One region of the Pantoea sp. UBA4549 genome, then DNA from elsewhere that is predicted to be linked to it. Evidence: riboswitches for the same ligand, from Rfam matches in the RefSeq annotation. Region 1 holds a riboswitch; the other holds the start of a gene.
What was found. Region 1 has a riboswitch for thiamine pyrophosphate ahead of thiD (bifunctional hydroxymethylpyrimidine kinase/phosphomethylpyrimidine kinase). Riboswitches for the same ligand answer to the same signal wherever they lie in the genome.

Region 1 (5,010 bases):
CCGGATGCGCCGGCCCGGTGAGCAGCGTTTTAAAGCCCTGCCGCCCGGCAGGCTCATCGTGGAGATAAAGCTCCAGCTCCGCCATGCGCTCCTGGGTATAACGCAGCGTGCCCCGGGTGCCGGTCACTACGTAGGTCAGCCCCATTTTGCTGCCGCAGGCGATGCGTGAGGTCTCAATAACCCCGTGCGCGCCATTTCTGAAGCGCAGCAGCGCGCTGGCCTGATCTTCATTCTCTACCGGCAGCAGACGCGCAGGATCTTTAGGGTCGGGCCGCTGCGTGATAACCGTCATCATGTCACCGCTGACTTCCTCGATGTCGCCCACCAGATAGTGCGCCATATTGACGATGTGCGCTGCCAGATCGCCCAGCGCGCCCAGCCCCGCCAGTTTTTGCTGACAGTGCCAGTCCAGCGGCGTCTGCGGGCTGGCGAGATAATCTTCGTTATGGGTGCCGTAAAAATGCACCACGTCACCAATCTCGCCGCGCGCAATGATCTCCCGCGCCAGCTGGCTGGTCGGGTTTTTCATGTAGTTAAAGCCCACCAGCGTTTTTACACCTGCCCGCTCTGCGGCCTGTACCATCTCCTCTGCATCCGCTACGCTCAGCGACAGCGGTTTTTCCGAGTAGACATGTTTGCCGTGGCGAATCGCCTCCAGCGCCATCTCTTTATGCAGGAAGTTGGGCGCGCAGATATCCACGACATCGATCTGCGGATCGCTGACCAGCTCGCGCCAGTCGCCGGTGGAACGGGCAAAGCCAAACGTGGCGGCCTGCTTTGCCGCCAGGGCCGGGTTTACTTCAGCCAGCATCTCACGCACGATCTCCCCCTTCAGGGCAAATACCGTGGGTGCCTGCGCATAGGCGATAGCGTGACACCGCCCGATATATCCGCTGCCAATCATTCCGATTCTGACTCTGTTCATGCTGCACCCGTGAAAAGTAGAGAAGGTTTCGCGGAATATATGTTTCATATTTCGGCGCCACAATGGCGAAATGAAATATCTGTGATCATTGATGTGGGGCACACGACAAAATCAGCAATTACCGCTGTAAGTTTGCAGTACTTTGGTGATATTCCTCACATTGTGTCAGGGAGTGGCGGTTTATTCAGCAGTTGGTGAAAATTTTGCAAAAGGGCTTTGACACGCAGCAGGCTGCCCGATATTATGCGCCCCGTTCCACACAATTCCTCTGTAGTTCAGTCGGTAGAACGGCGGACTGTTAATCCGTATGTCACTGGTTCGAGTCCAGTCAGAGGAGCCAGATTCTTAAAAAGAGCAGCCTGTAAGGCTGCTCTTTTTATGCCTGCGTACTATCCGCCTGCGTCCTACCACCAGTGATGAAAATGATGCACCGGCCCGATGCCCTTTCCTGCCTCCAGTGAATCGGCCTGCAGCAGCGCCTGCTGCAGCCAGCCTTTTGCCGCTGCCACTGTATCAGCCCAGCTCTCATGCCGTGGTCGCAGCGCCGCCAGCGCTGCCGACAGTGTACAGCCGGTGCCGTGGGTATGACGCGTCGCCACGCGCGGCGCCGTAAAACGGGTGCGTCCGCTGCGGGTGATCAGCCAGTCAGGGCTCTCTGCATCCTCCAGATGGCCGCCCTTCATCAGCACCGCTGCACAGCCGAGATCCAGCAGTCCCTCCCCCTGCTGCAGCATGGCGCGCTCATCCCGGGCAGGTGCCGTTTCCAGCAGCGCCGCCGCTTCCGGCAGATTAGGCGTGATCAGTGAAACCTGCGGCAGCAGCCGCTCACGCATCGCTGCCACCGCCTCGGGGGCCAGCAGCGCATCGCCGCTTTTGGCAATCATGACCGTATCCAGCACCACAAACGGCAGCCGCGCACGCGCCAGTTTTTCTGTTACGACCTCCACGATATCGCTCCCGGCCAGCATGCCGATTTTCGCCGTATCGATACGGATATCGCTCAGGACCGAATCGAGCTGTGCGGCGACAAACGCCGGGGAAAGATAACAGACCGACTGCACGCCGCAGGTATTTTGTGCCACCAGTGCGGTAATGACGCTGGTGCCGTAGGCGCTGAGTGCAGAAAAGGTTTTGAGATCGGCCTGAATCCCTGCGCCGCCGCTGGGATCGGTGCCGGCAATGGTCAGGGCATTTATACGGGGCAAGCCGCGCGGCAAAGCAGAGAAAGGGTGGGTCATCATAGCGCTCCTGTCAGGCGTACAGGAAGGCGAATGCGCGCAGGCATCTGACTTCCCTACGCTGGCATTATCCAGATCAGGTAATACGGGTATTTCTCAGCCTTCACAAAGAAGGGCACCCCGAGTCATGGTGTCTGTTACGACACACCGGCAGCTTAGGGGAAGCGATCGCCTGAAGCAAGCCACAGAGAGCAGAAACATTGATCTGCGCGGTTGCAGAGGCAGACAGACCGCTGGGGTGACCGGTTTATTGATACAGCGCAAGCCGCGATAACGCTGCTGCGTGCTTAATCTGCTGCCGGACCACCCTGCCGGATATCACCATGATTAACCTGCTGCGCCATCTTATTCCGCACGCTCACCGCTGGCATCAGATTACAATCAGCCACCCCGGCGTTCTGAACCCTGCCGGACGTTACTGCCTGGCCACCTGTATCACCGCACGCTGTCGCGGCTGTGGCGCGCGGCTGCATAAGCTTTACTACCACGACCTCAGCGATAGCGAAGCACGCCGCTGGCTTGGCTGATTAACGGCAAAAAAAAGCCCCGCAGCAAGGTGCGGGGCGCAGGCCGGATAACAGAATTGAATTTACTGTGCCGGCTGGGTGCGGATCAGATAATCAAAGGCGCTGAGTGATGCTTTAGCGCCCTCGCCGCTGGCGATGATAATCTGCTTATAGGGCACCGTGGTGCAGTCGCCGGCGGCAAACACGCCTTTCAGGCTGGTTTCGCACTTCGCATCGATGATCACTTCACCCATGCGGTTACGCTCTATCGCGCCTTCAAGGAAGCCGGTATTAGGCAGCAGACCAATCTGTACAAAGATGCCGCTCAGCGCCAGCTCGTGCGTGGTCTGCGTGGTGCGATCCAGATACGCCAGGCCGGTGACTTTGCTGCCGTCGCCTTTGACTTCGGTAGTCTGGGCGTTGAGGATCACGTCGACATTTTTCAGGCTGCGCAGTTTATCCTGCAGCACTTTGTCGGCACGCATCTCACCGGCAAATTCCAGCAGCGTAACGTGCTCAACGATACCGGCCAGGTCGATGGCCGCTTCCACGCCGGAGTTACCGCCGCCAATGACCGCGGTGCGCTTGCCTTTAAACAGCGGGCCGTCGCAGTGCGGACAGTAGGTTACCCCTTTGGTACGATACTGATCTTCGCCCGGTACGCCCATGTTGCGCCAGCGCGCGCCGGTGGCGATAATGATGCTGCGTGATTTCAGCACCGCGCCGGAAGCGGTTTCAATAGCGTGCAATCCCCCTTCCTGCGCGGCCGGGATCAGTTTAATCGCGCTCTGCGTGTCAATCACATCCACCGCGTAATCATCGACGTGCGCGCGCAGTGAACCCGCCAGCTTCGCACCTTCTGTTTTGGGTACAGAAATGTAGTTTTCAATATCTACTGTATCCAGTACCTGGCCGCCAAAACGCTCGCCCATCAGGCCGGTGCGAATACCTTTACGCGCGGAGTAGATAGCGGCCGCGGCGCCTGCCGGACCACTGCCGATGATCAGGACTTCATAAGCGTCACGCTTGTTCAGCTCTTCTGCCGCACGCTTATCAGCGTTGGTATCTACTTTTCCGACGATTTCAGCCAGGCTCATGCGGCCCTGACCAAACTCTTTGCCGTTAAGGTAGACAGCCGGCACGCCCATGACGTTGCGCTCGGTGATTTCATGCTGGAACACGCCGCCATCGATGGCGGTGTGGCTGATACGCGGGTTAAGCACCGCCATCAGGTTCAGCGCCTGCACCACGTCCGGGCAGTTGTGGCAGGAGAGCGAATAGTACGTTTCAAAGTGCAGATCGGTATCGAGTGAAATAACCTGATCCAGCAGGCTTTGCGCCTCTTTAGAGGGATGTCCACCGGTCTGGAGCAGGGCCAGCACCAGTGACGTAAATTCATGGCCCATTGGCGAACCGGCAAAGCGCGGACCGCTCTGGCTGCCTGGGTTGGTAATCAGAAACGATGGCTTGCGGACCGGACGATCGTTCTCTTCACGGAAGCTGACTTTGTCAGAGAGCGCAGCAATGTCTGCTAACAGCGTACGGATCTCTGCAGATTTAGCGCCCTCATCCAGGGTAGCAATCAACTCAACCGGTTTCGTTAGTTTCTCAAGGTAAGCCTTAAGCTGGGTTTTTAAATTGGTGTCGAGCATAGTGAGTTCCTGTGAAGAAAATCGGGTGCCGCAGCACCCGATAAAAAAGAGACCGAATGGTGTCAGGTAACTTAGATTTTACCAACCAGGTCCAGTGACGGAGCCAGCGTGGCGTCGCCTTCTTTCCATTTAGCCGGGCAGACTTCGCCTGGGTGAGAGGCCACGTACTGGGCGGCTTTCACTTTGCGCAGCAGGTCAGATGCGTCACGGCCAATACCTTCAGCGGTGATTTCGATCGCCTGGATGATGCCTTCAGGGTCAACGATGAAGGTACCGCGATCGGCCAGACCTTCTGCTTCACGCATGATTTCAAAGTTGCGGGTCAGCGCGCCGGTTGGATCGCCGAGCATGGCATACTGGATTTTGCCGATGGTCTCGGAAGAACCGTGCCAGGCTTTGTGGGTAAAGTGCGTGTCAGTAGAAACAGAGTAGATATCTACGCCCAGTTTCTGGAACTCTTCGTAGTGGTCTGCAACGTCACCCAGTTCAGTCGGGCATACGAAGGTGAAGTCAGCCGGGTAGAAGAAGAAAACACTCCATTTACCTTCAACGTCTTTCTCGGTTACGTCGATGAATTCGCCGTTTTTGAACGCTGCGTTTTTGAACGGTTTAATTTTGGTGTTAATGATTGACATAGTGACCTCCGTTAAAAAGATGTGATGCAGGCTACAGTTTTTTCGGGCCAGGTG
Region 2 (5,010 bases), on a different contig from region 1:
GCTGCTCCGGCGTCGCCACCACGCGCGGCACCGACGGCAGGCCGCGCCAGATCAGCAGCATACTCAATAAAAACATCCCTGCCACCACGGCGAACAGCGTCACGAAGCCGAAATTAAGCGCCAGCGCAAAAGAGAGCGGCGGACCAATGACCCACGCCAGCGACAGCTGTGCCCGCATCACCGAACTGAACATCACCACTTCGCGCGCGGATGCGTCCGCGTACTCCCGCGCCAGTGCAAATATCTGCGGCATCGCGACGCTGGCCAGCGCAGAGAGCAGCACGCCAAGGCTTATCAGCGTGGCGTAGTGGCGGTTAAACGCAAACAGCAGCGCGTTCAGAATGGCCATCAGGCAGCAAAAGAGGATCAGATGCCGCCGGTCGCCGCGCGTGTCAGAGCGCTTTGCTACCAGCATACTGATCACAATGCCGCCCAGGGCATTGATGGTGAAAAAGAGCCCGACCCAGAAGGGCCGCACCTGCACCTCGCGGGTCAGAAACAGGCTGAGGGTTGGTGCCTGCAGCGCACCCGCTACGCCTGCCATAAAGGTGACAGCCATAAAAGCGAGATAGACCGGATCGGGGCGGCGCTGCCGCGTTAACAGCGACTTCATGCAGTAGTCCCTTTGAAAAAACAGAAAAGAGTAGCGAAAGAGCGTAGACGATTTCACACCGCCATGAAAAAAGCCAGCAGAGAAAATCTGCTGGCGGTGTAATTGCACCCTACTCAGAAAAATGTGCCGCACAGGCGACACCGCTGGTTGAGCGCCACCCGAACCGGGCGCCTCCCGCTCTTCCATTGGCTGTCAGTATGCCCCTATTATAGAGAAACAAACACTGAGCGAAATCGTCATGGAGTTCCCCTTTTATGTCCTCAGCTCGTCTGCAGCAGCACTTTATTCGGCTCTGGCAGCAGTGTGAAGGTCAGGATCAGGCGACGACGCTTGACGCTCTGGCCAGCAGCCTGCACTGCTCACGGCGCCATATGCGCAATTTGCTTCAGGCGATGCAGCATGAGGGCTGGCTGACCTGGCAGGCTGAGGCGGGACGCGGAAAGCGCTCGCAGCTGCGCTTCTGCTGTACCGGGCTGGCGCTGCAGCAGCAGCGGGCTGAGGCGCTGCTGGATCAGGACAGTATTGACCAGCTGGTTCAGCTGGTGGGTGACAAAGCGCAGGTGCGGCAGATGATTGCTGCCCACCTTGGGCGCAGCGTGCGTCAGGGCAAACATATCCTGCGCGTGCTCTACTACCGTCCGCTGCAAAACCTGCTGCCCGCCTCACCGCTGCGCCGCTCGGAAACGCACCTGGCCCGGCAGATCTTCAGCGGCCTGACGCGCATAAATGAGGAAAACGGGGAAATTGAACCGGATATTGCTCACCACTGGCAGCAGCTTTCCGCACGGCAGTGGCGCTTTTATCTGCGCCCGGCCATCCGCTTTCATCACGGGCGCGAGCTGGAGATGGCGGATATCCTTGATTCGCTGCAGCGCAGCGCTGCCCTGCCGCTGTTTGCACATATTGCGCAGCTGCACTCCCCGGCACCCTGGACGCTGGATATCTCTCTGACCCAGCCTGACAGCTGGCTGCCATGGCTGCTGGGCAGCGTCAGCGCCATGATCCTGCCGCGCGAATGGCCGGCAATGCCCGACTTTGCCCGTCAGCCTGCCGGCTGCGGCCCCTACAGCGTGCTGCGCAATCAGCAGACGCAGCTGAAAATTGCCGCATTTGATGACTACTTTGGTTACCGGGCGCTGATTGATGAGGTCTCAATCTGGGTACTGCCGGAAGTCAGTGACGAGCTGGTCTACGCTGGCGTAAAGCTGCAGGGCAGCGAGGCGGATGAGATCGCGGAAGAGAGCCGTCTGGAGGAAGGCTGTTACTTTCTGCTGTTTGACCAGCGATCCGCCTGGGGACGCCATGCGCCGTTCCGCCGCTGGGTCAGCGATCTGCTTAATCCCGTTACCCTGCTGCATCATGCCGATCCCGGCTATCAGCGCTACTGGTTTCCCGCCTGGGGTCTGCTGCCGCGCTGGCACCATCGCCGCGATCGGCGGGCAGCGGATAAACCGGACGGTCTGACCCGGCTGACGTTAAGCTGGTACAGCGACCACGTTGAGCATGAAGGCATCGCCAGCGCGTTGCGTCCTCTGCTCGCGCAGCAGGGGGTGGAGCTGGTCACCCGGGTGGTGAGCTATGAAGCGTGGTTTGCCGGCGCCGGTGAAAGCGATATCTGGCTCGGCAGCGTTAACTTTACTCTGCCGCTGGAGTATGCGCTGTTTGCGCAGCTCTATGAGCTGCCGCTGATGCAGCACTGTATTCCGCTGGCGTGGCATGAGGATGCAGCGCGCTGGCGTGAGAAACGTCTGCCGCTGGCTGAATGGGCGCGCCAGCTGGTGGATCAGGACTGGCTGCATCCGCTGTTTCACCACTGGCTGCTGCTGGAAGGTCAGCGCAGCATGCGCGGCGTACGGCTGAACACGCTGGGCTGGTTCGATTTCAAATCTGCCTGGTTTGCGCCGCCGGCATTATGACGCTTTCACGCCGCCGCGGAAATGTCTACACTAAGCCGTTCTCAACGGGGTGCCTGCGTCGTCAGGCTGAGAGAAACCCGTCGAACCTGATCCGGTTAATACCGGCGTAGGGATTTGAGATGTGCCAGCCTCAGATCCTTTGCGACTCACCCCTATCCTCTCCTCAAGGAGCGCAAAGTGTTAAAGAACGTTCTGCCTGTCCTGCTACTGCTGTCTGCGCCGGTATTTGCTGCCAGACCCCTGCTCACTGTCTATACCTATGATTCATTCGCTGCTGAATGGGGGCCAGGCCCGGCGGTAAAGAAAGCGTTTGAAGCGGAGTGCGGCTGCGAGCTGCGCTACGTGGCGCTGGAGGATGGCGTCTCGCTGCTCAACCGTCTGCGCATGGAAGGAAAAAACAGCAAAGCCGACGTTGTGCTGGGACTCGATAACAATCTGCTGCAGGCGGCGGAAAAAACCGGCCTGTTTGCCAAAAGCCAGGTCGATACCGCGGCGCTGCAGCTGCCTGAGCGCTGGCAGAACGACACCTTTATCCCCTTCGATTACGGCTACTTCGCCTTCGTGTATGACAAAAACCGCCTGAAGAATCCGCCCGCGAGTCTGCAGGAGCTGGTTGAAAGCCCGCAGAAGTGGCGGGTTATTTATGAGGATCCCCGCACCAGCACGCCGGGCCTGGGCCTGCTGCTCTGGATGCAAAAAGTGTTTGGCGATCGCAGCGACGCGGCGTGGCAGAAACTGGCGGCCAAAACCGTTACCGTCACCAAAGGATGGAGCGAAGCGTACGGCCTGTTTCTCAAGGGCGAAGGCGATCTGGTACTGAGCTATACCACTTCACCCGCCTACCACATTATTGAAGAGAAGAAAGAGAATTACGCCGCTGCCACCTTCAGCGAGGGGCATTATCTGCAGGTGGAAGTCGCTGCGCAGCTGGCGGGCAGCAAACAGCCGGCGCTGGCGCAGCGTTTTATGCAGTTTATCGTCAGCCCCGCGTTCCAGCAGACGATCCCCACCGGCAACTGGATGTACCCGGTGATCAAAAGTGATTTACCGGCGGGCTATCAGGCGCTGAAGGTGCCACAAAAAGCGCTGCAGTTTTCACCGGCAGAAGTGGCTGACCAGCGCGCCGCGTGGATCAGCGCCTGGCAGCGGGCTGTCAGCCGCTAATGCCAGGCTGGCTGATCCCCGGCGCGCTGAGCGCGCTGCTGCTGTGTGCCGTGGCGCTGCTTGCCCTGGGGGCGCTGCTGACGGCGGCCCCGCTGCCGGACATGCGCGCCCTGCTCAGCGACAGCTATCTGCACCACGTGCTGGCGTTCTCTTTTGAGCAGGCGCTGCTCTCGGCACTCTGCTCGGTGCTGCCGGCTGTGCTGCTGGCGCGCGCGCTCTATCGCCGCCGCTTCCCGGGTCGTACGCTGCTGCTGCGGTTATGCGCGATGACGCTGGTGCTGCCGGTGCTGGTGGCGGTATTTGGCCTGCTGAGCGTCTACGGCCGTACCGGCTGGCTGGCGCAGCTCTGCATGCTGCTGGGCGTACCCTATCACTTCTCTCCCTATGGCCTGCAGGGCATCCTGCTGGCGCACGTCTTTTTTAACCTGCCGCTGGCGACGCGCATGCTGCTGCAGGCGCTGGAGAGCATTCCGGCGGAACAGCGTCAGCTGGCGGCGCAGCTTGGGCTGCGCGGCTGGAACCTGTTCCGGCTGCTGGAGTGGCCCTGGCTGCGCCGGCAGATCCTGCCGACGGCGGCGCTGATCTTTATGCTCTGCTTTGCCAGCTTCGCCACGGTGCTGGCGCTGGGTGGCGGGCCGCAGGCGACCACGCTGGAGCTGGCGATCTACCAGGCGCTGAGTTTTGATTACGATCCCGGCCGTGCCGCGCTGCTGGCGCTGCTGCAGCTTAACTGCTGTCTGCTGCTGGTGCTGCTCAGTCAGCGCTTCAGTAAAGCGATCCCGGCCGGCAGCCAGAAGCTGCAGGGCTGGCGCGATCCGCAGGATAGCTGGCGCGCGCGTATCAGCGACACGCTGCTGATTACGCTTGCGCTGCTGCTGCTGCTGCCCCCGCTGGCGGCGGTGGTCGCTGATGGCGTGCGCGGCGGTGTAGCCGGTGCGCTGCAGCAGCCGGCGCTCTGGCAGGCCACCCTGACCTCACTGCGTATCGCGCTGGGCGCGGGCGCACTCTGTGTGATCATGACGATGATGCTGCTGTGGAGCAGCCGCGAGCTGCGCCAGCGCCAGCATCGGGTGAGCGCACAGGCGCTGGAGCTGAGCGGCATGCTGATCCTGGCGATGCCGGGCATCGTGCTGGCCAGCGGCTTCTTCCTGCTGTTTACCGCCACCTCCGGGCTGCCGGCGCGGGCCGACGGGCTGGTGATCTTTACCAATGCGCTGATCGCCATTCCCTACGCCATGAAAGTGCTGGAAAACCCGATGCGCGATATCGCCGCACGCTACGCGCCGCTCTGCGCCTCGCTCGGTCTCTCCGGCCTCA

Region 2: linked by a shared signal. The riboswitch ahead of thiB (thiamine ABC transporter substrate binding subunit) and the one ahead of thiD (bifunctional hydroxymethylpyrimidine kinase/phosphomethylpyrimidine kinase) in region 1 are both predicted to bind thiamine pyrophosphate.

What each region holds. Positions count from the first base shown of each region.
Region 1 is NZ_DGLH01000015.1:220,203-225,212, reverse strand. Features, by position in the region: gene B3041_RS15095 (Gfo/Idh/MocA family protein) at 1-925, opposite strand, end outside; tRNA gene B3041_RS15090 (tRNA-Asn) at 1,190-1,265, shown strand; gene thiD (bifunctional hydroxymethylpyrimidine kinase/phosphomethylpyrimidine kinase) at 1,330-2,130, opposite strand; TPP riboswitch at 2,200-2,296, opposite strand; gene B3041_RS15080 (hypothetical protein) at 2,487-2,690, shown strand; gene ahpF (alkyl hydroperoxide reductase subunit F) at 2,753-4,321, opposite strand; gene ahpC (alkyl hydroperoxide reductase subunit C) at 4,393-4,956, opposite strand.
Region 2 is NZ_DGLH01000013.1:136,619-141,628, reverse strand. Features, by position in the region: gene B3041_RS13095 (MFS transporter) at 1-613, opposite strand, end outside; gene sgrR (HTH-type transcriptional regulator SgrR) at 868-2,529, shown strand; TPP riboswitch at 2,565-2,660, shown strand; gene thiB (thiamine ABC transporter substrate binding subunit) at 2,707-3,693, shown strand; gene thiP (thiamine/thiamine pyrophosphate ABC transporter permease ThiP) at 3,669-5,010, shown strand, end outside.